DNA from 3 places in the Kribbella sp. CWNU-51 genome. Region 3 is predicted to be linked to each of the others. Evidence: riboswitches for the same ligand, from Rfam matches in the RefSeq annotation. Region 3 holds a riboswitch; each other region holds the start of a gene.
What was found. Region 3 has a riboswitch for ZMP and ZTP ahead of ACXC9Q_RS03235 (bifunctional 5,10-methylenetetrahydrofolate dehydrogenase/5,10-methenyltetrahydrofolate cyclohydrolase). Riboswitches for the same ligand answer to the same signal wherever they lie in the genome.
Positions count from the first base shown of each region.

Region 1: another riboswitch for ZMP and ZTP. It lies ahead of ACXC9Q_RS06335 (glycine hydroxymethyltransferase); the one in region 3 lies ahead of ACXC9Q_RS03235 (bifunctional 5,10-methylenetetrahydrofolate dehydrogenase/5,10-methenyltetrahydrofolate cyclohydrolase).
Region 2: another riboswitch for ZMP and ZTP. It lies ahead of ACXC9Q_RS34345 (5-aminoimidazole-4-carboxamide ribonucleotide transformylase); the one in region 3 lies ahead of ACXC9Q_RS03235 (bifunctional 5,10-methylenetetrahydrofolate dehydrogenase/5,10-methenyltetrahydrofolate cyclohydrolase).

Region 1 covers NZ_JBSXMZ010000004.1:888,866-898,541, reverse strand. The annotation lists gene ACXC9Q_RS06360 (glycoside hydrolase family 9 protein) at 1-1,402, shown strand, start outside; gene ACXC9Q_RS06355 (amidase) at 1,465-2,634, shown strand; gene ACXC9Q_RS06350 (GbsR/MarR family transcriptional regulator) at 2,641-3,111, opposite strand; gene ACXC9Q_RS06345 (MFS transporter) at 3,170-3,400, shown strand; gene ACXC9Q_RS06340 (MFS transporter) at 3,492-4,412, shown strand; gene ACXC9Q_RS06335 (glycine hydroxymethyltransferase) at 4,405-5,853, opposite strand; ZMP/ZTP riboswitch at 5,882-5,961, opposite strand; gene ACXC9Q_RS06330 (acyl-CoA dehydrogenase family protein) at 6,048-7,673, opposite strand; gene ACXC9Q_RS06325 (YhjD/YihY/BrkB family envelope integrity protein) at 7,803-8,912, shown strand; gene rsgA (ribosome small subunit-dependent GTPase A) at 9,064-9,676, shown strand, end outside.
Region 2 covers NZ_JBSXMZ010000044.1:10,014-19,689, reverse strand. The annotation lists gene ilvD (dihydroxy-acid dehydratase) at 1-357, opposite strand, end outside; gene ACXC9Q_RS34355 (S8 family peptidase) at 376-3,795, opposite strand; gene ACXC9Q_RS34350 (nuclear transport factor 2 family protein) at 3,928-4,335, shown strand; ZMP/ZTP riboswitch at 4,925-5,005, shown strand; gene ACXC9Q_RS34345 (5-aminoimidazole-4-carboxamide ribonucleotide transformylase) at 5,027-5,935, shown strand; gene ACXC9Q_RS34340 (MMPL family transporter) at 5,936-8,194, opposite strand; gene ACXC9Q_RS34335 (MoaD/ThiS family protein) at 8,367-8,630, opposite strand; gene ACXC9Q_RS34330 (WD40/YVTN/BNR-like repeat-containing protein) at 8,630-9,676, opposite strand, start outside.
Region 3 covers NZ_JBSXMZ010000004.1:249,091-258,766, reverse strand. The annotation lists gene ACXC9Q_RS03240 (phytanoyl-CoA dioxygenase family protein) at 1-832, shown strand, start outside; gene ACXC9Q_RS03235 (bifunctional 5,10-methylenetetrahydrofolate dehydrogenase/5,10-methenyltetrahydrofolate cyclohydrolase) at 834-1,679, opposite strand; ZMP/ZTP riboswitch at 1,709-1,797, opposite strand; gene ACXC9Q_RS03230 (beta-N-acetylglucosaminidase domain-containing protein) at 1,798-3,546, opposite strand; gene ACXC9Q_RS03225 (NUDIX hydrolase) at 3,559-4,173, opposite strand; gene prcA (proteasome subunit alpha) at 4,170-5,018, opposite strand; gene prcB (proteasome subunit beta) at 5,058-5,900, opposite strand; gene ACXC9Q_RS03210 (ubiquitin-like protein Pup) at 5,909-6,118, opposite strand; gene dop (depupylase/deamidase Dop) at 6,178-7,698, opposite strand; gene ACXC9Q_RS03200 (NUDIX hydrolase) at 7,772-8,272, shown strand; gene ACXC9Q_RS03195 (RNA polymerase sigma factor) at 8,427-9,008, shown strand; gene ACXC9Q_RS03190 (hypothetical protein) at 9,005-9,676, shown strand, end outside.

The DNA of each region.
Region 1 (9,676 bases), 640 kb from region 3:
CGTACCCGGGCCGCTCGGACGGCAGCCGGCGCACCTCACGGACCGGGCCGCGCTGGTCTACGACACGCCCGTGTTCGTCGATCCGGACAGCGATCAGACCGTCGGCGAGCTGCACCGGATCGGTGGTCCGGTGAATGTCGAGGGCGGTTGGTACGACGCGGGGGACTACCTCAAGTTCACCCACATCGCGGCGTACTCGGAATCGTTGCTGTGGGCATCGGCCCGGGACGCGCGCCGGCCGGATCGCGAGGTGCTGGCCGAGGCCCGGCACGGGCTCGACTGGCTGGACAAGATGTGGGACGAGCGGACGAGGACGCTCTACATCCAGGTCGGTGTCGGCTCCGGGAACGTCGAGGAGACGTTCGTCGGCGACCACGACGTCTGGCGGCTGCCGGAGGTCGACGATCACCTGACTGATCCATCGGAGCGCTTCCTACGCAATCGTCCGGTGTTCCGGGCCGCGGCACCCGGCCAGCCGATCAGCCCGAACCTGGCGGGTCGGACAGCGGCCGCCTTCGCGTTGGCGGCGCAGGTCGAGACCAATCCCGCGACTGCCCGGCGTCATCTCGAGACGGCTGCCCAGATCTACGCGCAGGCGCAGACCAAGAACGTCGGCCAGCTCGTCACTTCGTTGCCTTTCGCCTTCTATCCGGAGACGGCCTGGCGTGACGATCTCGAGCTGGGCGCCACGGAACTCGCGCTCGCGGCGAAGCGGCTCGGCGATCACCGGGCGGGGGCTTGGCTCAAGGAGGCCGGCTACTGGGCTTCGCAGTACATCGCGCAAGAGGCGGGCGGGGACACGCTCAACCTGTACGACGTGAGTGCGTTGGCACACGCGGATCTGATCCGGGCGGCTCGCGGCGACCACCAGCTGGTGAGCACGCTCGTGGGTGACCTGCGGGCGCAGTTGCAGATCGGCGTGGACCGTGCGTCGGCGGATCCGTTCCGGGCGGGAGCGCAGTACGACAACTTCGACGCCGTACCGCATGCGTTCGGCCTGGCCGCGACCGCGCGGCTGTATCGGAAGGTGACGGGCGACCGGCGGTACGACGACTTCGGTCAACGACAACTCGACTGGAACTTCGGCGCGAACGCGTGGGGCGTGTCGTTCATGGTCGGCGTCGGGCGGAACGCCGAGCGGTGCCCGCATCACCAGATCGCGAACATCACCGGGAACGTACTCACCGGCGCGGTCGTGAACGGACCGAACTCGGCGGACCTGTTCGAGGAAGGGCTGGGCGACTACCTCGACGGCATGAACCCGTGCCCGGCGGACGGTTCCGATCGGTACGCCGAGTTCACCGGCCACGGCTCGCGGTACGTCGACGACGTACGATCCTGGCAGGCTTCCGAGCCCGCCGACGACTTCGCCGCCATCGCCGTCTACGCACTGACCCGCTGACGCTAAACTCACCCGGTGCTTCAGGTCGACTGGGAGAACGTGCGCCGCGTCGCTGGGGGCGTGTGACCGCGGCGTCCATCGCTGCTCAGGTGCGATCCGGCGAGCGGACTGCACTCGAGGTCGTCGACCAGGCGCTCGACGCTGCCCTGCGCCTCGACCCGCTGCTCCATTTCGTCGACGAGTTGGACGTCGCCGGCACCCGGGCAGCAGCCGAACGACTTGAGCCCACCGGTCCACTCGCGGGTGTCCCGTTCTTCATCAAGGCAAGGACGCCGGACAACTCGCCGATCATCAGCCGGCTCGTGGCCGCCGGCGCGATCCCGATCGGTACGTCGACTCGCGCCCGGCCCGGCGCGATTTCGCAGACCTTCGGGTGGAACGGGCGCGACTACACCCGCAACCCATGGGACTTGTCGCGATCGCCTGGTGGCTCGACCGCTGGTGGTGCGGCGGCGGTCGCGGCCGGCGTCGTACCGCTGGCAACTGGTGGAGACTCCGGTGGTTCACTGCGGATCCCGGCCGCGTTCTGCGGGGTGGTCGGCTTCAAAGGCACCTACGGCCGTATCCCGCGCCCGGTTGGTCGCGCCCTCGGCGGGCTCACCACCGCCGGCTTCATCGGTGCCGATCTCGACGACATGATCCTGGCGACGAGCATCGCCAGCGGTCCACACCGCCTCGACCCGACTGCCCTGCCGGCGTGGCCGGTCCCGACCGTTCACGATCGTTCGTGGCGGATTGCATACCACCCCACCCTCGGCCGCCATCTGGCCGACCCTGCGGTCGACCACGTGATCCGCGAGCGGCTGACTCATGCCGGCGTCACCGTGGTCGACGTACCGCTCGAGCTTCTCCCGACTGATGAGGCGTGGCCGGTGCTGTCGGGTCTGGATGCCGGCCGCGGTGCTGACGCAGCCGCGGCGAACCGGGCTCGCGAGGTCCGCGATCACAACAACACAGCGCTCGCCGATCTCTTCGCCGAAGTGGATGCCCTGATCACCCCGACCACGCTGACTGTTGCCCACGGCTACGACCAGCACGAGTCCAGCATCGTCACCGGCGACCCGTGCTGGGCCTTCAACGTGACCGGCCATCCCGCGGTCAGCGTCCCTGCCGGTTTGGCGGACGGATTGCCTGTGGGTGTTCAGGTTGTCGCGCCGCATGGGTCGGACGACGTCGCGCTCGCGGTTGCACGGCGGATGCAGGTTGTCCTGCCGCCACCACCGATCCGCTGACAGGCCTCAGCGCGGGTGCTCCGACCGCCAGTGCTTGATCATCTGGTCGAGGTCGGTCTTGATGAAGGCGAAGAAGTCGGCGGCTTCGGTGAGGCGGTGGCCGACGGGGGAGTCGGGGCCGAAGAGGTCGGCGCCGGCGCGGCTGCTGGACTCCCATTCGCCGAGGGCGTCGTTGCGGCGTTCGAGGATCGCGGCGAAGACGTCGTCGCGGATCCGGTAGTGGTCCTTGCGGGACCCGGGCAGCCGCTCGCGGGAGATGAATGACACCTGGAGCAGTTGGCGGACCGCGCCGGAGACAGCGGGCTGGCTGATCTTGAGCGACTCGGCCAGCTCGGCAGCGGTCATCGTGCCGGTCGGGCTGACCAGCATCCGGCCCATCACCCGGGCCGACATCGTCGGGACGCCGCTGTTGGCCAGCACGCCGGCAAAGCGCTCGACGAACTGGCTTATCTCTTCCGGGCTCGGTTCCTGCGCCATGGTTGAAGCTTACAATAATTTGATGTATCGCAACTATCACAAACTTCTGATAATTTGAATCCATGACCTCGTCCTCGCGGCCCTGCTGCTGCCGGCCGGTCTCCTCGGCGACCGGTACGGGCGACGCAAGATCATCGCGATCGCGCTCACCCTGTTCGGCGCCGCGTCGCTCGCCTGCGCCCTGGCCGACTCGGCCGAGACCCTGATCGCCGCCCGGGCGTTCCTCGGTGTCGGTGCGGCGATGATCGTTCCGGTGGCGCTGTCGCTGATCACCGTGCTGTTCCGCTGAACGTCCCGATCGCGTTGATCGCGGCCGTCGCGGTCACGCTGCTCGTCCCAGAGACCCGAAGCTCTCGGCGGCGATCGACTGGCTTGGCATCGTGCTCTCCAGTGCTGGCCTGGCATCCTTGGTGTACGGCGTGACCAAGGCCGGCGAGACGTCGTGGTCCGATGGTGTCACCATGCTGTTCCTCGGACTGGCCGTCGTACTGATCGCAGGGTTCCTGCTCTGGCAGCGGCGGACCACGCGGCCGTTGATCGAGCTGCGGTTGTTCCACGAGAAGACATTCACCGGCGGCGCTGTGCTGCTCACGGTGTCGGTGTTCGCGATCTTCGGGTTGCTGTTCACGATGCCGCAGTACTTCCAGGGCATCAACGGATCGGACGCGCTGCACACCGGGCTCAAGTTGCTGCCGTTCATCGGCGGGATGACGCTCGGCGCGAAGCTGGCCGAGCCGGTGGAGGCGAAGGCCGGGACCCGGCTGGTGGTGATGACCGGGTTCGTCGCGATGGCCCTCGGGTTCGTGCTCGGGGCCTTCACGGAGCTCGGCACCGGGTACGGGTACACCGCGATCTGGTTCGTGGTGGTCGGTTTCGGTCTTGGGTGTTCGCTGCCGCAGGCAATGAACGCGGCGTTGGGTGTGGTCGATCCGGAGCGGGCCGGGACCGGATCCGGGCTGCTGCAGGCGTTCCGTCAGGTCGGCGGCACGGTCGGCGTCGCAGTCCTGGGCACGGTGCTGAACTCGGTCTACCGCGCAGGAGTCGACACGACCGGACTACCCGCCCAAGCCGCGGATGCGGTCGAGAAGGGGCTCGGTGGCGGGCTCGCCGTTGCGGCGAAGTCGGGCTCCGCCGACCTGCTGAACGATGTCCGGGACGCCTTCATGACCAGTCTCAACACCACCATGTGGGTGTCCGCGGGAATCGCAGTCGCAGGCGCCGTACTCGCCGCCGTGTTGATGCCACAACGGCGAGCGCCCGCTCCCAGGAGTGTGGAAGCGGGCGCTGCGCGAGTCAGCTGAGCTCGAGGCCTGGGTACAGGGGGTGCTTGTCGAGGAGTTCGGACGAGGCGGCCTTGGTCTTGTCCGCGACGCCGTCGGCGAGCACGTACTTCGCCTTGGACGGGGCGCCGGCCGACGTCGTGGTCGGCGTGGTGGCCGAGAGGACGTCGACGATGAGCTCGGCGACCCGGTCGAACTCGTCGCCGCCGAAACCACGGGTGGTCAGCGCCGGCGTGCCGATCCGGACACCCGAGGTGTACCAGGCGCCGTTCGGGTCGCGCGGTACGGCGTTCCGGTTGGTGACGATGCCGGCGTCGAGCAGCGCGGACTCGGCCTGCCGGCCGGTGATGCCGTACGACGAGACGTCGAGCAGCACGAGGTGGTTCTCGGTCCCGTCCGTCACAAGCTTCACGCCACGCTTCATCAGGCCCTCGGCCAGCGTGACCGCGTTGTCGGCGACCGCCTGCGCGTACACCTGGAACGACGGCTGCCGGGCTTCGGCGAGCGCAACCGCCTTCGCCGCCATCGTCTGGCTAAGCGGACCGCCCAGCACCATCGGGCAACCGCGGTCGACGGAGTCGGCGTACTCCGGCTGGCACAGCACCATGCCGCCGCGCGGGCCGCGCAGCGACTTGTGCGTGGTGGTCGTGGTGACGTGCGCGTGCGGGATCGGGTCGAAGTCGCCGGTGAACACCTTGCCCGCGACCAGGCCGGCGAAGTGGGCCATGTCGACCATCAGCGTCGCGCCCACCTCGTCGGCGATCTCGCGCATCTTCGCGAAGTTCACCTTCCGCGGGTACGCCGAGTAGCCGGCGATCAGGATCAGCGGCCTGAACTCACGCGCCTTGCGGGCGACCTCGTCATAGTCGAGCAGCCCGGTCTCCGCGTCGGTGCCGTAGGAGTGCTGGTTGAACATCTTGCCGGAGATGTTCGGCCGGAAGCCGTGGGTCAGGTGACCGCCGGCGTCGAGCGACATGCCGAGCATCTTCTGGTCGCCGAGCGCCTTGCGGAGCTTGGTCCAGTCCTCGTCGGACAGGTCGTTGACGTGCTTGGCGCCCGCCTCGGCCAGCGCCGGGGACTCGATCCGCTGGGCCAGGATCGCCCAGAAGGCGACCAGGTTCGCGTCGATGCCGGAGTGTGGCTGGACGTAGGCGTGCGGCGCGCCGAACAGGGCCGTGGCGTGGTCGGCCGCGGCCTGCTCGACGGTGTCGACGTTCTGGCAGCCGGCGTAGAAGCGGTGCCCGATGGTGCCCTCGGCGTACTTGTCCGAGAGCCAGTTGCCCATCGTGAGCAAGGTGGCGGGGGATGCGTAGTTCTCGCTCGCGATCAGCTTCAGCGACGAGCGCTGGTCGGCCAGCTCGGCCTTGATCGCGCCGGCGATGGTCGGTTCCACCGCGCCGATCACCTCGAGCGCGTTGCGGTACGCGGCCGATGCGGCGGCGGCATCGAAGGGTTGAGTCATCGTTGTCTCTCCTGCGGTTGCAGTGGGTCGAAGGCACCCAGGCGCACGGTGCCGACGGTCTTCGCTCCCCGGTGGTTCTCCACCTCAGCGCGCCAGTCGCGACCCGCTCACCCTATCGCGTACACACCCTTCTCCTGCGGCTTGTGTCCGAAGAACTGTGGCCTACAACCCTCGGATCTTCGGACGCAACGCGATCAGAGGGCGCGGGCGAGGATCGGGGCGAAGGGGGTGGTGCGGGGGAGGGTGCCCAAGACGCCGGCCCAGTCGCCGGCCAGCCTGGACGCGACGAAGGCGTCGGCGACCTCGGGTGCCGAGTGCCGGACGAGCAGGGACGCCTGGAGGCAGACGGCCATCCGGGCGGCGAGGCGGCGCGCGCCGGCCTCCGCCTCGGACACATCGGCAAGCGTTTCCAGTACGTCGTTCACCGCGGCATCGAGGCGGTCGTCCGCACCCCGTGCCGCGCCGACCTCGAGCAGCCACGCGTCCAGCGACTCCGGCCTTCTGAGCGCACGGAGGACGTCGAGCGCATTGACGTTCCCCGATCCTTCCCAGATCGAGTTCAGCGGCGACTCGCGGAACAGGAGGGGAAGGCCGGACTCCTCGACGAACCCGTTACCACCCAAGCACTCCAGCGCCTCCGCCACCATGAAAGGCGTTCGCTTGCACACCCAAAACTTCGCCAACGGCAGCCCGATGCGGCGGAACGCGGCGGCCTGCTCGTCTCCACCGGCCGACGCGTCGGCCGCAGCCGCAAGCCGCATCCCCAGAGCGGTTGCCGCCTCACTCTCCAGGGCCAGGTCGGCCAGGACGTTCTGCATCGCGGGCTTGTCGGCGAGGAGCCCACCAAAAGCCGAGCGGTGGCGGGTGTGCCAGAGGTCTTCTACGAGGGCGCGGCGTTGGAGGGCGGCCGAGCCGAGCACACAGTCGAGGCGGGTGGCGGCGACCATTTCGATGATGGTGCGGACGCCGGCGCCCTCGTCGCCGAGGCGATAGCCGATCGTGCCGTGGAACTCGACCTCGCTGGACGCGTTCGAGCGGTTCCCGAGCTTGTCCTTCAACCGTTGCAGGGCGAACGCGTTCCGGTTGCCATCGGCAAGCACCCGGGGCACGACGAAGCAACTCAGTCCGTCCGGCGCCTGCGCGAGTACGAGGAAGACATCGACCTGCGGCGCCGAGCAGAACCACTTGTGACCGTTCAGCTGATATTCACCGTCCGGCCCGGTCGGCGTCGCGGTGGTCAGATTGGCCCGGACGTCCGAGCCGCCCTGCTTCTCGGTCATCCCCATCCCCGCGAGTACGCCGGTCTTCTCGGCCGCGGGCAACCGGCGTACGTCGTACGACGTGGCCGCGAGTTGCGGGATCCACTCCTTCGCGAGCCGCTCGTCCGCCTTGAGCGCCGGGACCGCGGCGTACGTCATCGAGATCGGGCAGCCGTGACCCGGCTCGACCTGGGACCAGACATAGAACCCGGCGGCCCGGGTCAGATGCGGCGCCGGGCGGTCGCTCGTCCACGGCGCGGCCTGCAGCCCGAACCCGACCGCACGCTCCATCAGCCAGTGCCAGGACGGGTGGAACTCGACCTCGTCGATCCGGTTCCCGTAGCGGTCGTGGGTGCGCAGGACCGGCGGGTGCTGGTTGGCCGGGAGGGCCTGCGCGAGCGCCTCCTCGGAGCCCGCGACCGCGCCGATCCGGTGCAGACCGGGGTCGCGGGCGAGATCGGCGTACGGACGCAGAGCGTCACCGAGCGGGGTGTCGTCGGTGAAGAAGTTCACCCCCTGCAGTGGGGGAGCCTGGTTCGTTACAGCAAATGGGTCCGCCATGTCAGTACGGTAAGCGGTATGGCACGTTCAGGGGCAGGACCCCGTGGTGGGAGCTCCCTCTCATTGGCATGGGTCCGCAAAGTCCCCGCGACGACCTGGAAGCTACTGACCCAGACCGTCGGGGTGTGTATGCGCTACCGGGTCACCGGTCTCGCGGCCGAGGGGGCGTTCTTCGCCATCCTCTCGCTGCCGCCGCTGATCTTCGGGCTGGCCGGAAGTCTGGGCTACATCGCGAGCAAGTACTTCGAAGTCGAGACGATCGCCGACATCAAGCAGCAGATCGCCGCGCTCGCCGCCCGCGCGCTCACCGACGAGTCGGTGCAGAGCGTGATCGTGCCGACCCTGAACCAGGTGCTGAACGGCGGCCGGCCGGATGTGATCTCGATCGGTTTCGTGCTGGCGCTGTGGTCCGGCAGCCGCGCGCTGAACGTGTTCGTCGACACGATCACGATCATGTACGGGATGGGTGGCAGGCGCGGCATCGTCCGGACCCGGGCCCTGTCGTTCTCGCTGTACTGCGCCGCCCTCGTCATCGGTGTGATCGTGCTGCCGCTGGTGCTGGCCGGCCCGAACGCGGTCGACGCGCTGCTGCCGCACCGGCTGGACTTCCTGAACCAGTTGTACTGGCCCGTCGTGACGATCCTGTCCGCGGGCTTCTTGAACACGCTCTACCACCTGTCGGTGCCGCTGCGGACGCCGTGGGTGTCGGACCTGCCGGGGTCGTTCCTGGCGTTGTCGATCTGGATCCTGGGCAGCTTCGTGCTGCGGTGGATCCTGCAGAGCACGGTCGGCGGTACGTCGATCTACGGTCCGCTGGCGGCGCCGATCGCCGTACTGATGTGGCTGTACATGACTGCGATCGCCGTACTGATCGGTGCGGCGCTGAATGCCGTCGTCGACCGCCTGTGGCCGCACAAGGCGCGGGTGGTGGAGCTCGCCGCGCAGAAGGAGGCCGAGGAGGACGAGGTCGAGCCGGTGATGAAGGCGGAGCCGGAGCGGCACCACCACGAGCACCCGGTGACCCCGCTGACGGTGGAGGAGCGGCCGGAGACCGCCGTTGCGCGGAAGGTCGAGGCGCTCGGTGAGCATCGGCCGCGCGTCGTCGAGGAGCCTGCCGCCTCTGACGCGCCCGCGGTTCCTGACGCGCCCGTTGCTTCTGACGCTGCGGACGAGGCGGATCGCAAACCTGCCTCAGTCGGAAAATCCGGTGCGAAAGGTGAGGGCGACGACCTACGCTGACGGCATCGCGACAAGCGGTCCTCGATCAGGACCGCAGGACTGGAAGGGAGGCACCGCCATGAGCTTCCATCGGGCCCACCGGGCCGATGTCTCCCACACCGTCCGTCCGCTGAGCTGATCTCGCGGCCGGACCCTCCGAAAGGTTCGCCGCATGTCAGCCACACTCCAGGCCCTGGGACTCGACAGTTCCACGGCCGACTTCCTGCAGTCCGTCCCGCGTGACCTCGTACCGGGACGCGTCGCCCGGGTCGACAGGGGCCTGGCGACGGTACTCACCGAGGACGGGCCGGTCCGCGCGACCTGGTCCGGTGCGATCCTTGCGGCGATGGCCAGTGACGCGCAGGCCGGCCCATGTACAGGGGACTGGGCCGTACTGCGGTTCTGGCCGGACGAGCGGATCACGCTCGAGTCCCTGGCGCCTCGTCGTTCGGCGATCGTCCGCGCCGAGGTCAGCGGTACGTCGAAGGGCCAGGTGCTGGCCGCCAACGTCGACGTGATCGCGATCGTGGTCGGCCTCCATCCCGAGCCGAACATCGGCCGGATCGAACGCTTCCTCGCGCTGGCGTGGGAGAGCGGTGCGCGGCCTGTCGTCGTACTGACCAAGGCCGACCTTGTCGGCGACGCCGACGCTGTTGCCGAGGACGTGGCGAACGCTGCGCCCGGTGCCGACGTACTGGTGTGCAGTGCGACCACTGGCGACGGTTTGGCGGCAGTGCGGTCGCTGCTGGACGGTAACGCGACTATGGCGTTGCTGGGATCGAGTG
Region 2 (9,676 bases), on a different contig from region 3:
GACCGAGCCGTCCAGCCGCTCGGCCTCCATGACGGTCTCGACGGAGTCGGCGATGATCTCGCGGCTGACGAGTGAGTAGTGCATGCCGACGTGGCCCATCGAGATGCCGTCGGACACGCTGATGGTGCCGAACTCGAGCGGATAGCCGCCGGCCGCGTGCACGCCCTCCTTGACCGCCTGCGCGAGCCGGTCGAGGGAGAGGTTGCATGGGGTGATCTCGTTCCAGCTCGAGGCGACCCCGATCTGCGGCTTGGCCCAATCGTCGTCACCCATGCCGACGGCCCGGAGCATCCCGCGGGAGGCGGTTGCTTCCAGGCCGTCGGTCACTGTGCGGCTGCGTGGTTTCACATCGACCATGCAGCTCACTCTATGGGCTCAGCGCACGGGCACCAGGTCCAGCACAGTCTGGTCCACGGAGTTGCCGGCCCGGTCCGTCACCAAGGTCCGGACCGACAGCGTCTTGCCCGGCAGCAGTATCGACGGCGCGACAACGGTCTTGTAAGCGTCCCCGATCCGCGCCAGCGGCGCCTGAGTCCAGTGCTTGCCGCGGTCGGAGGACACCCACAGCTTCGCGGACTTCACCGGCACGCCGGCGCCGTCCGGGTAGCTGAGGTCCAGATCGAACTGCATCGGCCGCCCGGCCGGTGTGCTGCCGTCGAGAGCTACGTAGGGGTCGTAGGCCGGACGGATCATCGGCGGCTCCACCGGATTCTCGTCCCTCCCGGCAGGTGCGGTGGCGGCGAATTCCCAGGCGGTCTTCGCCTCCCCGGACGTCGGGACCGCCTTGGTCCTCCAGCTGTGCTCCACCCGCCAGCGGGCCGGCCCTGCGGGCACGCCGAAGACGTAGCCAACATCCGGAACATCACCGATCAACTCGCCGTTGCGGTACAGCGCCAGCCGCTGCCCACCGACGATGGAACCGTCCACAATGCCGACGTGGTTGGCGTCCCCCATGCCGACCTGCAGGGTGAACGTGCTGTTCCACATGCTGTGGCTGCGGATCTGTGGATGCACCGCGGTACCGAGAGCTGAGCGGACCTTCTCACCGCGCTGGTACGTCCGGACCGGGTCGTCACACAGTCCGGCATCGCCGCTGGCGGGTGCCTTCTCGCACTGCCACCACGCGATGTCCGGACCGGCGGACAGCAGCTCGACCTCGCGCGAGGGGGCCGTCACGGTTCGTTCGCTCGTCCAGTACATCCCGCTGTACCTGCTCTGGACGCCCCGGACGACGCGACGTTCGCCACCACCCCACGCGGTGCCGAAACTGGTCTCGACCGAGGCCATGTCGCGCACGGCCTTCCGGTCGACCGGCTTGACCAGCGGCGCGCTGAAACGGTTCGCGCTCTGGTAGACCTGGTACAGGTCCGGGGTGTCGTGGTGGGTCTTCCTGGTCGACTTCAGCTGCCACCGGGTCACCGCCTCGGCGAAGCCGCCCTTGGGAGCGGCCGTGGGCGTCACGTACAACCGGCCGGCAGCGAGATCCTCCGCCGTCACCGGCAGGTCGTCGGCCTGCCAGCTCTGCGCGTCCTTGCCGCGCGTGAAGCCGATCGTGCCCTCGACGACCGCAGTCGGTTGGCCCTCCACCACGGGAGCCTTCACCTGGACCGCCTGACGGGCGTCCAGTGTGAACGACGTGTTGCCGGCCACGGTGACGTTCGACTCGATGGCGAACGTCATCGTGTCCCCCGTCGGCACGAAGCCGTACGCCATGTGCACCCCTGGCGTGATCCGGCGGGTTCCGCGACCCTGGTCGTCCAGGAGGATCTGGTCGTAGTGACCGTCGGTGCTGTTGAAGACGTTGACGTAGCCACCGGAGACCGGCTTGCCGTTGCGGTCGAGTACGCGGACCGAGGCGTCGTACATCGGCGGCTCGTCGTAGGCGTTCAGGGCCAGCCGCAGCTGTCGTTTCCCGGTGCTGTCGACGACGTCGAGCGCACCCTCCCAGATGTTGTCCGAGAGCGCGGTCCACGGCCCGACGATGTCGCTCAGGCCGGCCGGGTCGAAGGTCACCGTGGCGTCGGCGGTCCCTCCGGCAGGCACGATCAGGGTGGCAGGCGTTACGACGACCGCCGACTCCGGAGCCGCCTTGTTCCAGAGGGTCACTTCCTTGTCGGCGAAGGTGAGCGTGACCGGCTCGGCACTGGGATTCGTCAGCGTCAGAGTGCGCTTCTGCGGCGAGTCGTCGGGGTGGCGGATCGCCGCGTAGTCGATCACGCCGACGTTCGGCACCAGGCCGGTCGGGGACGTCGCGACGTCCAGGTTCACCCTGCCACTGCCGTACCACCCCGTGAAGATGCCGGTGCTGTCGGCAGCACTGCTGCTCAACCGTGCCTTCAGTTGCTGCCAGGTCAGCTCCGGGTGCTGCTGGAGCAGCAGCGCGGCCGAGCCGGTCACCAGCGGCGTGGACCGGGACGTACCGAGGCCCATGGCGTACAGATCGCCGTCGCGGGCACCGGCCCGGGCGCCGAGGATGCCGGTGCCGGGCGCGGCGATCTCCGGCTTCTGCCGCCAGGAGTACGTCGGGCCCATGCTCGTGAACCGGGCCCGGTTGCCGGCAGGATCGAGCGCACCCACTGTCAACGCGGAGGCAGCCGTACCAGGCGTCTCGACCGAGAACGGCGTGGCGTAGAGAAGGTCCCCGTCGTCGCCGGCCGCGACCACGAACAGCGCACCGCTTTGCGCCGTCAGCCGGTCGACCGCATCGGCCAGCAGGTCGTCACCCTGGTACGGCGCACGTGCACCGAGGCTGACGTTGACCAGGTCGGCGTGCTGCCCGACGGCCCACTCCATCGCCGCGATCAGCTCGGACACGGTGCCCTCGCCGGCCGCGTTCAGGATCTTGCCGGAAATCAGTTCGGCTCCGGGTGCGATGCCCTTCCGGGCGCCGTCGGACCCGGCGCCGTTGCCGGCCACCAGCGACGCGATCTGGGTGCCGCGACCGAAGTCGTCCTGCGGGCCTTCGCCGGTGAAGTCCTCGGTGGCCGTCACCTTGCCCTCGAGTGCCGGGTGGCCGGTGTCGATGCCGGAGTCGAGAATTGCGACCTTCACGCCGTGACCGTCGAGGCCGCGGCGCCACGCGGTCGGCGCCTGCACCTGCTCCAGGTATCCGTCCAGCGGTGCCGCTGCGGCCTTGGAACCGCTACTCGGCGGCGTCTTGCTCGTCGGCGCGCCGGTCCCGGGCGCCGACTCAGGCGCACGGTCACCATGCAGTGCAGTGTCCAGCCAGATCTTGGCCGGCAGGGCGGACCGGGCGGCCGTCAGGGCCGAACCGAAGGCCGTCGCCCGGGACTTCTCGATCCGGCCCGCAGTGGCACCGATGCTGGCCAGCGTGCGGCTCGGGGTGAATCCGGCGTTTGCCATCGTCCGCGCGCCGGAACTCTCCCGCACGATCACGGGCAGGTCCGCGCGGTGCGCGTCGTCGTACCCCATCTCGACGAGGCCGGTGACGTCGAACAGGGCAGGGTCGAGTACGCCGGGAACCAGGCTCGCGACGTCGTGCGGGATCACGCTGATCCGGCCGTGGTCGTTGCGTACGGCGTACCCGACCGCGGGCGCACCGTCGCGGGACCGGACGTCGACCTGCGGCTTCCCGTCCGGGCCGGGCCGCAGCGTGACGTGTTCGCCGGTCAGCAACGTGACTGTGGCGGGACTCCTGAGTACGGGGGCCGGCTGGACGACCGGCGTGCCGGCTGTCGGCGCTGCGGTAGCAGTGACTGGAGCAGTCAGCCCGGACAGCGCCAGGGCGCCGCTGGCCAGCAGCGCCGGTATCGGTAAAGATCGTGGAAGCCCCACCGGGCACCATCCTTGCTGTAGGCACCGGTCAGGTGCGGACGTCTTGCCATAGGCACCGATCCGGTGCGTCGAGACCTTTGGTATCCGATCCCACCCGGCGCGGTCACGAGACTGCCGTGACAGGAGGCCGACATGACCGGAATCAGTCACCCGCCGACCGACAGCGGTCGCACCCGACTCGAGGCGTACGTCGACGGGTGGCGGCGGCACGACATCGCGGCCGTTCTGGACACGTTGACCGACGACTGCGTGGTGATCGAGTCGTATGGGCCGGTCTATCGGGGCAAGGCGCGGGTCGAGCAGTGGATGAACGCCTGGTTCGGTGCCGGCGGCACCGTCGACGCCTGGGAGATCACGTCATCGGCAGCGGCCGGCGACACGCTGATCGTCGAGTGGCGCTTCGAGTGCACGTGGAAAGGCGAACCCGGCGCCTTCGACGGCGGCACGATCGCGCGACTCGACCAAGGCCGCATTGCGTACCTCCGCGAGTACGCGACCACCGCTGCGCTCTATGACTGGACCGGAGTCTGGCGCGCCTAAGTCTGGATCCGTGGATGCTGACCGGTCCGGCATCCCGCGATGGCAGCCCTGTCATGGGATATCCGGCGCTCCGGTCGGTTCCGTGGGTGTTGCCCGTGCCGTCGACCGGATCGCCAGGCCATCACAACGAGGCGACGACGAAGGTCTCCCACGGAGAGGCCCAGCGTCTCGGCGATTGTGATGGCCTGGAAGTCCGCCCACAGCCCTCCCCGCGGCGGGGACGGGTCTGGTGATGCCGCGGCGCTGACCGGACCTGCGCCACTCACCAAGCAGCGCGATGCCGGCGATGTCCCGCTCGGCCGCGAGCCCTCGGCGGCTGACGGACCGGGTTAGTGAGTGCCCCACGTCCGCCCACGCCGAGACCCACGGGCCGGCCAGGCCAGGCTGGGGAGGATCTCCCACCCAATCCGGGACGACATCCTCCCACCCCCGGCGGCAACCGACACAACACGGCCGACCGCCTGGACCCGAAGGACGCGAACGAACCACCCACCGATGCGTCAGCCGGATATCCCCTCGAGTAGGTCGGAGGCGGTGGGCGGGATTGCGGGACGAGCGCCGGACCGGTCTATGGATCCGGGCTAAGGTGTTGGTAGACCGCGACTGGCGAGGGTGGAGTACCACCGGGGAGCGGGTTGTGGACAAGGCGTCGTCCGCCTGGGCGCCTCCGGCTCTCGTTCGGAGGCTCCTGATGCGCTACGGCATGAATCCCCACCAGCCCGCCACGATGACGGCTCTCGACGGCTCCCCGTTCACAGTCGTCTCGGGCTTTCCGTCGTACATCAACGTCCTGGATGCCCTGACCGGGTGGCAGCTCGTCCGCGAGGCGTCCGGTGCCTTCGGCGTACCGGCGGCTGCGTCGTACAAGCACGTGTCGCCCGCTGGGGCGGCGCTGGGTGGCAGCGTGGCCGGCGCCTACCTGCGTGCCCGCGATGCCGATCCCAAGTCGTCGTACGGCGACTTCGTTGCCGTCTCGCATCCAGTCGACGCGGAGCTCGCCGGCGTGCTCAAGCGTGTCGTGTCGGACGGGATCATCGCGCCCGGGTACGACGATGGCGTGGTCGGGACGTTGGCTGCGAAGAAGCGCGGGAGCTTCCTGGTGCTGGAGGCGGACCCGGCGTTCGAGCCGCCGGCGGAAGAGGTTCGCGAGTTCTACGGACTGCGGTTGACTCAGCGGCGGGACGACGTACCGCTGACTCGTGAGCTGCTGGATCCCGCGGTGTCGGATGCGGCGGCCCGGGATCTCCTGCTGGGGCTGATCGTGGTGCGCTACACGCAGTCGAACACGGTCGCGATGGTCAAGGACGGTATGACGATCGGCGTGGGCGCCGGGCAGCAATCGCGGGTGGACTGCAGTCGGCTCGCCGGCGAGAAGGCTGCCGCGTGGTGGGCGCGCCGTTCGACTGACGCGCTCGCGGATGTGTCGATGGTGTCCGACGGTGCGCTCCCCTTCGTCGACAACGTCGAGGAAGCGCACCGGTACGGCGTCGCGCATATCGCCGAGCCGGGCGGGTCCATCCGGTCCGACGAGGTCGCGAAGGCGTGCGCAGCGCACGGCATCACCTGGTCGCCGACCGGCGTCCGGCTGTTCCGGCACTGATCAGGCGACGTCGACCTTGGGTGGCTCGCGCTCGGCCGGGGCCGGCTGCGGACCGCCTTCCAGCTGGATGTCGGGAATGATGCGGTCGAGCCAGCCCGGCAGCCACCAGGCCCGGTCGCCCAGCAGCGTCATGACGGACGGGACCAGGACCATCCGGACGATGCTGGCGTCGATCAGGACGGCGACGGCCATGCCGACCGCCAGCATCTTCACCGTCGGGTCGTCGTCGAGGACGAAGCTCAGGAAGACCACGATCATGATCGCCGCCGCGGTCGTGATCACCCGCGCTGTCGCGCCGATCCCGATCGCCACGGCGCGATGGCTGTCGTTCGTCGCGATCCAGGCCTCGTGCACCCGGGACAGCAGGAACACCTCGTAGTCCATCGACAAACCGAACACGATCGCGAACATCAGCATCGGCACGAACGACGGGATCGGCACCTTCTCGTCGATCCCGACCAGGGAGGATCCCCAGCCCCACTGGAAGACCGCGACGATCACGCCGTACGCGGCGCCGACCGACAACAGGTTGAGGATCGCGGCCTTGACCCCGATCAGCAGCGAGCGGAAGGCCACGGTGAGCAGCAGGAACGCGAGCAGCACCACGGCGCCGATCAGCCACAGCATCCGCCCGGCCACCTTCTCGGTGAAGTCGACGTACCCGGCGGTGGTGCCGACGACGAAGGTCGGCTCCTGCTGCCCCGCGAGTACGTCGTCGCGGATCCGGTTGACCAGATCCTCGGTCTCCGCCGACGACGGTGACGTGGTCGGGATGACGGTGATGATCGCCGTCGTACCGGCGCTGTTCATGGTCGCCGGTTGGACGGCGGCGACCCCGGCGGTCTTCTGCAGCGTGGACGTGAGGCCGGTCAGCAGGGTCTGCTTGTCGGTCGAGCTCTCGGACGGGAGCTGTACGACGACCGTCAGCGGACCGTTGGCCCCCGGGCCGAACCCTTGGGCGACCAGGTCGTACGCCTTCCGGCTCGAGTCCGCCGCCGGATCGGTGCCGGCGTCGAGCTGGCCCAGATTCATCGAGAACAGTGGGATGGCCAGGACGAGCAGCACGAGGGTGGCGGCGATGCCGTACGGCCACGGCCGATCGCTCACCTTGCGTCCCCAGCGGGCGAACGCGCTCTGCTCGTGCTTGAGGTCGCGCTGCTCGCGCTCCTCCGCCCGGTGCTCCGCCACGGCTCGCTCGTCCGGGAGCCCGGCCTCGAGCTCCCGCTCCTCCACCAGATGGTGCCGGTCCTTGCGGTTGAGGACGAGGAACTTCGCCAGGCCGAGCATCGCGGGGATGAGGGTCAGCGCCGCCAGTACGGTGACCGCGACGACGATGGCCGAGGACAGACCGAGCGCGCCGACGAACGGTACGCCGGAGACGTAGAGGCCGAGGATCGCGATGACGACCGTCCCGCCGGCGACCAGGATGGCCGCACCGGATGTCGACTCAGTGCGGCCGGCCGATTCCTCGACTCCTATCCCGTCCTCGAGCTGCTCGCGATGGCGCGACACCATGAAGAGCCCGTAGTCGATCGCGACGCCGAGCCCGAGCAGTGTGGCGACCGTCGGCGCCGAGACCGGGAACTCCTTCACCGCCGCGAGCAGACCGAGGATGGCCAGCCCGCCGCCGACGCTGAAGATCGCGGCGATCAGCGGCAGTCCGGCCGCGACGATGGACCGGAACATCAGGAACAGCAACAACAGTGCCAGCGCGAGGCCGATGGCCTCTGACAGGGTGTCGTCCGCCTGTTTCCCGATCTGGCCGGCGCCTCCGCCGTACTCGACCTGAAGCCCGGCGGCCCTGGCCGGCTGGACGGCGGCATCCAGTTTGTCGAGGTAGCTGCTGTCGAGCGACGCCGGCACCACCGAGAAGGAGACCGGAGCGTTGACGATGCTGCCGTCCTTGGAGATGTACGCCGTCTGTGACGTCGCCAGCGGATCGACGGCCGAGACCACGTCAGGCAGCTTGGCGACGGCGGCCATCGACGTCTTCACCGCTTCGGCCTGCTCGGACACCGTGCCGGTCTTCGCGTGGAAGACGATCGAACCGGAGTAGCCGCCTGCGGTGGCGAAGTCCTTGTTCAGGATGTTCAGTCCGGCCGACGACTCGCTGCCCGGGACCGTGTAGTTGTTCACGTACGTGCCGCCGAACGCGGACCGCAGCACGAACAATCCGACGACCAGCACCAGCCAGCCTGCGATCACGAACCAGTGGAACCGTGCGGCCCCCCGGCCGAGACGATCCAGAAACGCGTGCACAGGGCCCCCTCCCCCAGGCGCCCCCCAGGCGACGGCCCCGCCGTCGACCCCTCCGCCGACAGTAAGCCGGGCCCGACGCCCGTCACAACCCCTCGTTCCCGGGGCACACCCCTACGCCACCAACCGATCGCTGCCCGTCACCCGGACTGCAGTCTTTTCCTTTGGCGCGGTGTCAACCGCCCGCGACGCTGGGCAGGATCAGCAACTCATCTCCGTCGCTCAGCTTCGTCCCCAGCCCGTCCAGGTCGCGGATGTTGTCGTTGTGGAGGTAGATGTTGACGTGCCGGCGGACGGCGCCCTGCTCGTCGGTCAACCTCCGTCGCAGCACCGGGTCGAGGGCGGCGAAGGCCTCGGCGACGGTGGAGCCGTCGACCTCGACGCACTCAGCTCCGCCCGCAAACGGCCGGAGGACGGTCGGCAGGCGGACGGAGATCATCAGATCACCGCGGCGCGCACGGTGAGCACATCCGGCAGGTGACGTGCAACCTCGACCCAGGTGTCACCGGCGTCGGCGCTGGCGTAGACGCAGCCGTCGCGGGTGCCGACGTACACACCGGCCGGGTCGGCGGTGTCGGTGGTGAGCGCGTCACGCAGGACCGGGACATAAGACACATCGGGCAGGCCCGTGGTCAGCGGCTCCCAGGTCGCTCCGGCATCGCGGGAGCGGTAGACACGGCACTTGGCCTCGGTCGGGATCCGGTTGGCGTCCGCGATCAGCGGGAAGACGTACACCGTCGCCGGCTCGTGCGGATGCACCGCGATCGGGAACCCGAAGTCCGACGGCAGCCCGTCCGCGATCGACTTCCAGATCGCCCCACCGTCGTCGGACCGGTAGACGCCGTGATGGTTCTGCGCGAACATCCGCTCCGGTACGGCGGGATGCGCGGCCAGCTTGTGCACACACTGACCGAACTCCGGGTAGGGGTCGGGGAAGAACTTCGCCTGGATCCCGTGGTTCGCCGGCTCCCACGACGCGCCGCCGTCGGCGGTCCGATAGACCCCGCCGGTCGACATCGCGACGCTGACCTGCTCGGGATCGGTCGGATGCGGCAGCACCGTGTGCACCGCCTGACCGCCGAAGCCGGCGCCCCACTCCTTGCGGTGCGGATGGTCCCACAGCCCGCGGACCAGCTCGAACGTCACTCCCCCGTCGGTCGACTTCCACAGCGCCGACGGCTGGCTCCCGGCGTACACGACCCCCGGCTGACCGGCCGGTCCGGGCTGGATCTGCCAGACCCGCTCGAGTGAGGCGTCGGCGTCGGCCGGGAATCCGATCGATCCCTCCGGCGGCTCGGCCCAGGTCGCACCGAGGTCGTCGGAGTGGAAGATGGCCGGTCCCCAATGCTCGCTGGTCCCGCCGGCGAACATCCGCGGCCGCTCACCCCGGGTGTCGATGCCCACGGCGTACACGCCCTGCATCTCGAAGTGCGGCCCGTCCAGAGTCCAGTTCTGGCGGGCGGCATCGCTCCGGCCGATCCAGAG
Region 3 (9,676 bases):
CGAGTTGGTCGAGTCCTTCCGGCGGGACGGCTTCGTCGTCCTCGATCAGGCTGTGTCGCCTGACCAGGTCACCGCGCTCCATGCCGCGGCCGAGGCTCTCTGCCGCGGTGACCTCGGCGTCATCGACGGAGGTCCGGCCGCCGAGCCGACCGCGGACGTCCTGCGCAAGTACCTGTGCATCCACCAGCCGCACAAGGTGTCCGACGTGGCGCTCGCGGCGTTGCGGGCGCCACGGGTGGTCGCGGCGCTGACCGCGGTGATCGGGCCGAACGTCAAGGCCATGCAATCGATGCTGTTCATCAAGCCCGAGGGGAAGCCGGGCCAGGCATGGCACCAGGACGAGTTCTTCATCCCGACCAGGGACCGCTCGCTGACCGCGGTGTGGATCGCGCTCGACGATGCCACCGTGGAGAACGGCTGCCTGTGGGTTCTGCCGGGCTCCCACCGCCGCGGTGTCATCTACCCCGACCGGGAGCAGGACGATCTCCGCTTCGACTGCACGGTGGAGGCGTTCGACTTCCCGTACACCGACGACGACGCCGTCCCGGTCGAGGTGCCCGCGGGTTCGGCGGTGATCTTCAACGGCTATCTGCTGCACCGATCACTGCCGAACACCGGCCGGCACGGCCTCCGCCGGGCGCTGGCCAACCACTACATGAGCGCGGAGTCGCTGCTCCCCTGGCAGTCCGTGCCACCTGGAGTCCACGTCGGCAAGCACGACTACCGCGACATCGTGATGGTGGCCGGGACCGATCCGTACGCCTACAAGGGCATCGACGATCTCGCTCGCCCGCACTCCCGCCGGGACAAGGACGGCGGGTGCGACCGCTGACTCAGCCCGCCTGAGCCTCGGCGGCGTCGACGGCCTGCTCCAGCAGGAGGGCGATCGTCATCGGTCCGACGCCGCCCGGGACCGGCGTGATCAGGCGGGCGACCTGGGCCGCCTCCTCGAAGTGCACGTCGCCGATGTTGCCCTCGTTGTATCCGGCGTCGACCACGACCGCTCCCGGCTTCAGCCAGTCGCCGCGGACGAAGTCCGGTTTGCCGACCGCCGCCACCACGATGTCCGCGGTCCGGACGATCTCCGGCAGGCCGACGGTCCGCGAGTGCGTGTAGGTGACGGTCGCGTTCGATGCCAGCAGCAACATCCCGACCGGCTTGCCGAGAATCGGGCTGCGGCCGATCACGACCGCGTGCGCCCCGGCGATCGGTACGTCGTACGCCTCCAGCAGGCGTATGATCCCGCCGGGCGTCGCGGACCGGAACCCGGGATCCCCGAACGCCATCGCGGCGAACGACCGCATCGTCACGCCGTCGACGTCCTTGGCCGGATCGATCGCCTCGAACGCGGCCCGCTCGTCGATCTGCGCCGGCACCGGATGCTGCAGCAGGATCCCGTGCACCGCCGGGTCGCTGGAGAGCTTGTGAATCTCGGCGACCAGTTCGCCGGTGGTCGTCTCCGCGGGGAGTACGACGCTCCGCGACGCGATGCCGGCCTTCTTCGACCGGTTCTGCTTCATCCGCACGTACGTCGCCGACGCGGGGTCATCGCCCACCAGCACCGTCGCCAGACACGGCTGCACGCCGGTCTTCTCCTCCAGAGCCTTCGCCCTGGCGGCCGCCTGAGCCACGATCTCCGCGGCGAGGTCGGTCCCGGTCATCAGTTCTGCAGTGGTCATGCGCGCACTCCTTCGGGCGTCGACAACAGGTCAGATGCCCAGGCGCGCGGCGCAGCCGGATTTCCGGCAGGCCGTTCCCCGGTGGTTCCCCACCTCAACGCCAGTCGCGGCCCACCGGTCAGGATACCCGGGCGGTCACCTCGGCGATGAACGTGTCGGCGACGCCGTCGCCGATGCGGGGGTAGGTCTGGGAGTGCGGGAGGCGGATGTCGCGGATCTCCTCGGCCTGGGTGACCAGGTGGTTGATCTGGGCCCGGCTGGTGGCGACGTCCGAGCTGTTGCCCTCGGCTCCTGCTTCGAGGACGCGGAGGGCCTCGCGGAGCGCCTGACCCCAGTAGAAGCTCGCGTCGAGCCAGGCATCGGTCTCGTCGGCGAAGGACGGGTCGGACACACCGGCGCGGATCTGCGCCGGAGCGTTCTCGATCGCCTCGAAGTACGGCTCGAGCTCCGCGATCGCGCCGGCCAGGTCGCCGCCCTCCCAGGTCGCCCAGAACTCGGCGATCTTCGCGGCCAGCACCGGCGCGTTCGCCAGGTGCAGCTTCCCGTCGTACGTCGTCAGGTCGGCGAAGACCTCGAGCGCCGCGATCGTCTCCGGATCGCCGGAGGCCCGCTCGGCGATCGCGCGACGCCAGGACGCCTGCTGGTCGTACGTCGCCGGGTTCCAGCCGAACTCCGCGAACGAGTAGAGCGCAATCTTGCTGGCCCCGGCCTGGTTCATCGGGTTCGAGATCACGCCAACGACCTGGTCGGCCAGGCCTGGCTCGCGGTTGCTGTAGTCCGCGAGCAGGATCCGGCCGTGCGCGTAGTCGTTGACCGGGTAGTTGTCCCAGATCAGGATGTCGTGCCCGAACACCGCCTTCGCCTCGGCCGCTTGTGCGCTCGTGATCGAGTGCGGGACGACACCGATCCCGGTCCAGTGCACGACGACCGCACTGTCCAGCTGCTCCCGGAGCGCCTGCTTGTACGGCGACTCGGTCACGTCGTAGTACTCGGTCGGCACCATCTGCAGCGGGGCGAGATCCGGCTTGGTCGCCACCCACTCGCGCTGGATCCGGTTCAGCAGGTCGCTCTGCGCCCGCCCGGCCCCGCCACCACCGGCGCCGTACATCTCCTCGTCCTCGGCGCTGTGCCACTTCTCGTACTCGATGTCGTCCAGCGGGACATTGAACGCCCGGACGCCGAGCTCGTAGAGCGCCTCGAACTTGGCGATCAGCGCCTGGAATTCGGCGTCGTCGGTGTAGCGGATCGAGAGGCCGGGTGAGAGCGCGAAGGTAAAGTCGACCTTGTTCCGCAGCGAGCGCTCGATCAGCTCGCCGAGCTCGGCCAGCTTGTCGGCCGGGTACGGGTCACGCCACTGCTCGCGGTGGTACAGGTCGTCCTTCGGGGCGTACTGGTACGTGTTCATCCGGTGCGCGCCGAGGTAATCAAGGTGATCGAGCCGGTCGGCGTGCGACCACGGCGTGCCGTAGAAGCCTTCGATGGAGCCGCGGTACCGCATCGTCGGCCAGTCGCGGATCTCGACGCCGTCCAGGTGGTTGCCCTGGACAAGCTGTGCGAAGGTCTGCGCGGCATAGAAGGTGCCGCGCCCGTCGACGCCCTCGAGCACGACCTGATTGCTCCCGACGGCAACGACGTACCCCTCGGCCGGCAGCCCTTCAGCGGGCCGTACTTCGAGGCCGCCTCCGCCCAACCGGATCGTGACGGCCGCTTCTCCGTCGATGATGGTCTGTACGCCGGCGCGCGTCAGCGTCTCGCGGACGACGCGCTCGGCGTCCGGGTCAGTGGTCGGACCGTGCACCAGCCCGATCGTGTCGCCGAGGTCGAAGCCGTCGTCGCGGCGGGTGGTCTGCTGCGGTTCTGGGGTCACGATCCCAAGCTTTCAGAGAAGTCCGGCGTGGTCGAGAGCGAGGTACGCGGCATCGATTCCCGTCATCGCGCCCGGAGTCCGGAGCTCGGTGCGGAACGCGTCCACTGTCAGCTCGACCGGGACACAGTCCTCCGTCTCGTCCAGCGCCTGCTTCCCGTCGGGACGGCAGCCGCGCGCGATCGCGACGTACTTGCGATAGATCGAGGACGCGGACGACCACTGCCAGCCGACCAGGTCGAGCGACTCGCAGGTGTACCCGGTCTCCTCCTCGAGTTCGCGGGCACCGGCCAGCGCCGGGTCCTCCCCTGGCTCGACCAGCCCGCCGGGAAGGTTCGTGACGATTCGATCCGGTCCGGCCCGGAACATCCGGACGGTCACGATCCGGCCCTCGGGGGTCAGCGGCAGGACAGTGATGCCCGCCGTGATGCCCTCCGCGGACTTCGGGCCGAACACGTCCCACTCCACCACGCGCCCGTCCGGCAGCCGGTAGCGCCGAAGGTTCACGGTCAGGAACCGGTGGAACCCCGGCTCCTCGCCGAGCAACTCCCACGGCTCCGGGTCGCCGGGACGAGACAGCTCAGCCGCCGCGGAGTCCGCGGCGGCTGAACCTTCAGCTGACTCGCTCACAGCGGCCGGTTGTCGTCCGGCTCCTCAGGCGGCGCGATAGGTACGTCGTCGTCCGCCGGCGCGACCGGGGTGTCGTCGGCCGAGGAAGCCGGCGTGGCGTCCTCAGCGGGCTTTGCCTCGACGGGTTCGGTCGGAGTCTCGTCCGGGCTGGACTCGGACAGGATGCGCGCCAGCGTCTCCTCGGAGATCCGCTTGAACTTGCGCACCTGCGTCCGGGTCCGGTCCAGGACGGCAACCTCGATCTGGTCCGGGGTCAGCTGGCGGACCTCGGTGCCGTCGTGGCTGAGCGCATCCACGGCCAGCCGGAGCGCGCCGGCCAGCGAGATGCCCTCCTTGAAGTGCTCGCCGACGTAGTCCGCGACCTGCTCAGCCGGTCCACCCATCACGGCGTACCCGCGGACGTCCGCGATCGAGCCGTCGTAGGTGAGCCGGTAGATCTGGTCCTCGGCCGTGCTGACGCCGACCTCGGCGACCAGGATCTCCACCTCGAGCGGCTTCTCACCGCCGGAGGAGAAGATCGCGCCGAGGGTCTGCGCGTACGCGTTGGCCAGCGCGCGGCCGGTGACGTCGCGCCGGTCGTAGGAGTACCCCCGCATGTCGGCCAGCCGGACGCCGGCGATCCGCAGGTTCTCGAACTCGTTGTACCGGCCGACGGCGGCGAACGCCATCCGGTCGTAGATCTCGGCCACCTTGTGCAGCGCGGGCGAGCGGTTCTCCGCGACGAACAGGATGCCGTCGGCGTACTGCAGGGCAATCGCGCTGCGGCCCTTGGCGATGCCCTTGCGGGCGAAGTCGGCCCGGTCCCGCATCAGCTGCTCGGGCGAGACGTAGAACGGAACGCTCATCGAAGGTGTCGTCCTCTAATCAGTCGATGGGGATCAAGGTCAGGTCAGGGACGCCGAGGCCGGGCCGTCGGGACGGTTGTGGCGCTCGGCCCAGGCCGCGTCGACGATCGCGGCGACCTCGTCCTCCGGCATCCGCCGGTAGCCGTCCGCGGTGACCACGCCGACCACCGGGAAGATCCGCCGCAGCATGTCCGGACCGCCGGTCGCCGAGTCGTCGTCGGCGGCGTCGATCAGGGACTGGATCACGGCCGTGACGCAGTCGGTCACCGAGCTGTCCTCGCGGTAGAGCTTCTTCAGCGCGCCGCGGGCGAACACCGAGCCCGAGCCGACGCTGTGGAAGTGGTGCTCCTCGTAGCGCCCGCCGGTCGGGTCGTAGGAGAAGATCCGGCCGCCCTTGATGTCCGGGTCGTAGCCCGCGAACAGCGGCACCACGGTCAGGCCCTGGAGCGCCATCGAGAGGTTGCCCCGGATCAGCGCGCTCAGCCGGTTGGCCTTGCCGTCCAGGCTGAGGGTGGCGCCCTCGAGCTTCTCGTAGTGCTCCAGCTCCACCTGGAACAGCCGGACCATCTCGATCCCGAAGCCGGCGGTGCCCGCGAACGCGACCGCGGAGTACTCGTCGGCGGGGAACACCTTCTCGATGTCACGCTGGGCGATGATGTTGCCCATCGTGGCCCGCCGGTCGCCGGCCATCACCACGCCACCGGGGAAGGTGGCCGCGACGATCGTCGTACCGTGCGGGACGTCCTGGGAGAAGTCGGCCGACCCCAGGCTGCGCCGTCCCGGCAACAGGTCGGGCGCGTGCCCGGCCAGGAAGTCCATGAACGACGAGCCACCTGGGATCAGGAAGGCTTCCGGCAACCGGCCGGAGGCATCAAAAGTCATCGAGCGGTTCACTCCCCACCCTTTTGCACGAATCCGCGGACGAACTCCTCGGCGTTCTCTTCGAGGACCTCGTCGATCTCGTCCAGGATCGAGTCGACGTCGTCGTCGAGCCGCTCCTTACGCTCCTGGACGTCCTCCGACGCCTCGACCTGCTCGACCTCTTCCTCGGTCGACGAACGCTTCGGCTGCTTGTGCTGCTGACCGCCGTCCTTCGCCATGGCCACACACCTCCTAGAACCGCTGGAAAGGCCGCCCAACCGACCCTTCTACAGCGACCCTACCCGGCAGCACCCCCAGTGATGGTGCGAACCAGGTCACTCGCGGTGTCGCATTGGTCAAGAAGTGCCCCGACATGCGCTTTCGTGCCCCGCAGCGGGTCCAGCGTCGGGATCCGCTGCAGCGACTCCTTGCCCGGCAGATCGAAGATCACCGAGTCCCAGGAGGCGGCCGCCACCTGCGGCGCGTACTGCTGCATGCAGCGGCCGCGGAAGTACGCCCGGGTATCGGTCGGCGGGTGCGAGACCGCCATCCGGATCTCCTCGTCGGACACCAGCCGCTGCATCCGGCCGGCCTTCACCAACTTGTAGTAAAGCCCCTTGTCCGGGCGCAGGTCGGCGTACTGCAGGTCGACGAGATGGAGTTTCGAGTCGTCCCAGTCCAGGCCGTCGCGGTCGCGGTACGACTGGAGCAGTTTGTACTTCGCCACCCAGTCGAGCTGGTCGGCCAGCCTCATCGGGTCGGTGGCGAGCTGGTCGAGCACCTGCTCCCAGCGGTGCAGCACGTCCTTGGTCTGCCGGTCCGCGTCGTCGCCGTACTTGTCCTCGACGTACTTGCGGGCCTGCTCGAGGTACTCCGTCTGCAACTGGACCGCGGTCAGCTTGCGGCCGTCCTTGAGCGTCAGCAGGTGCGTGCAGGTCGGGTCGTGGCTGACCTCGTGCAGCGCGCTGACCGGGCGGTCCACGCCGAGGTCGTCGGTCAGCCAGCCGTCCTCGATCATCGACAGCACCAGCGACGTCGTCCCGACCTTCAGGTACGTCGAGATCTCGGACAGGTTCGCGTCGCCGATGATCACATGCAGGCGGCGGTAGCGGTCCGGATTCGCGTGCGGCTCGTCGCGGGTGTTGATGATCGGCCGCTTCAGCGTCGTCTCCAGCCCGACCTCGACCTCGAAGTAGTCGGCGCGCTGGCTGATCTGGAAGCCGTGGGCGGCGCCGTCCTGGCCGATGCCGACACGGCCGGCGCCGGTGACCACCTGACGGCTCACGAAGAACGGCGTCAGGTGCCGCACGATCGACGCGAACGGCGTGGACCGGCGCATCAGGTAGTTCTCGTGCGAGCCGTACGACGCGCCCTTGTTGTCGGTGTTGTTCTTGTACAGGTTCAGCGGCGGGGCGCCGGGGATCTGGCGGGCCTGCCGGGCGCCTTCCATGATCACCAGCTCGCCGGCCTTGTCCCAGACCACGACGTCGCGCGGGTTGGTGCACTCGGGGGCGGAGTACTCCGGGTGGGCGTGGTCGACGTACAGCCGGGCGCCGTTGGTGAGGATCACGTTCGCCAGGCCGGTCTCCTCGTCGGTGAGCTGGCTGGAATCGGCCACCTCCCGGCTGAGGTCGAAGCCGCGCGCGTCCCGCAGCGGGTGCTCCTCGTCGAAGTCCCACCGGGTCTTCCGCGCGAGCGGCTGCGTCTGGGCGTAACCGTTCACCACCTGGCTCGAGGTCAGCATCGGGTTGGCCCCGGGCTGGCCGGGCACCGAGATGCCGAACTCCGTCTCGGTTCCCATGATCCGCCGAACACTCATGCGAACGAGCCTACGCGGTGCGGCCGCCTAAAGGTGTTGCTGTGTCCACAGGGTTACGTGTGAAACTGCGTCCGTGGACGAATTGGTGGCGATCCTGGACGAAGACAACCGGGTCGCCGGATCGGCACCCCGCTCGGTCATGCGCCGGGACAATCTGCGCCACGCGGCCACCGGCGTACTCGTCCGGAATCCGGCCGGCGACATCTACGTGCACCGTCGTACGCCGACCAAGGACGTCTACCCGGGCCGGTACGACTTCGCCGCCGGGGGTGTCGTCGCGGCCGGCGAGGACCCGTACGACGCCGTGGTCCGAGAGCTGGCCGAGGAGCTCGGGATCACCGGTGCCGAGCTGGTGCGATTGCCGGAGGGCGACTATGCCGACGAGCACACCCGCTACCGCGCGTACCTGTACAGCTGCGTCTGGGACGGCCCCGTGAAGCACCAGCCGGAGGAGGTCGAGTGGGGCGCGTGGATGTCCCCGGCCGACCTCGTCGCCAAGCTGGACGACCCCACCTGGTCCTTCATGCCCGACACCGCCGCCCTGCTCGGCCCGCTGGTCCGGACCCTGGTGTGACGATCCCGCAGGGCTGGGACACCCACGCCTGGATCGAAGGCCCGTGGTTCGCGGACTCGACGACATCCTGGCCTCGCTCTGATGCAACCATCGGGTCGGTCTCCGGTCATTACCCGGTGTGAAGATCATCCTGACTGACGATACGGAGCCGGTCATGGCTACGGGATCCGATCCGGAGCTTTGGGAGCGGTTGCGCACCGGCGACCACTTCGCGCTGGGCGAGCTCTTCGACCGCTACGCGGACGACGTGCACGCCTTCGCGTTCCGGCGGACCGCCTCCTGGAGTACTGCCGAGGACGTGGTCCAAGCGACGTTCCTGAGCACTTGGCGGCGATTCCAGCGCAACCCACCAGGCCCACTGACCGGGCCCAGCGCCCGCGGCTGGCTGCTGATGGTGGCCGGCAACGAGTGCCGGACCCTCTTCCGTACGGCGAGCCGGCTGCGCAGACTGCTGGATCGTCTGCCTGACCCTGCGCCCGACGGCGATCACGCCCCAGAGGTCGCCCGCCGGCTGGACGACGAGCGCCGCATGTCTGCCGTCCGTCGTGCCGTGGCCAAACTTCCCCGGCACGAACGGGAGACTCTCGAGCTCGTTGTCTGGTCCGGCCTCACGATGGCCGAGGCCGCGGACGCGCTCGGCGTACCGGTCGGAACCGTCAAGGCGCGGCTCCACCGCACCCGTCGCCGTTTCCCGGACCTGCTGACGCGGGTCGCACTCACCGAGGAGCTCTCATGAACATCCGCCTCGACCCGCCACCCGTCCCCCCGTTGACCTCGTCCCAGCGGTCCCAGCTCCGCAACCGGGTGATGGACAAGTCGATGCCCGGACGAGACCACTCGACCCGGCGCTGGGTCGCGCCGGTGGTTGCCGTCGCAGCCGTGGCAGCCGTGGTCGCCGGCACGCTCGTGATCACCGGCAGGCCTTCCAGCGATCCCGGAGTCGCCGGCACACCGTCCCAGACCCCGACCCAGGCGCAGGCCCCCGCCAGGATCGGCGTCGATCTCGGAGCGGTCCCGCGGGGCGACGCATCCAGGCTCCTCAGCGACTGCACCTTTCCGCGGTCGGACAAAGGCGGCGTCGTCAAGATCCTCTGGAGCCGCCACGTACGGGGCATCACCCGGGACAGCACAACGTCGGTGGCGGTGGCCCTGAACTCAAGGGGCTCTCATCCCGCATCCGCCAGGCTGGGATACAGGGTCTGCATGACGCGCGTGCCGCCGTCCGCCAAGCTCGGCGCCGTCGGCAGCGTCGGTATCGTCGCCGATCAGGCCTGGACCGCCCGCCCGACGGCTGAGCGAGGCTTGGTGACGCTCGGCGGGTCGGACACCGACTTCACGAACGACCTCGGCACCCTGCAGGCGTGGACCATCTACCGGGCCCGGTCGGATATCGCCAGAGTCGAA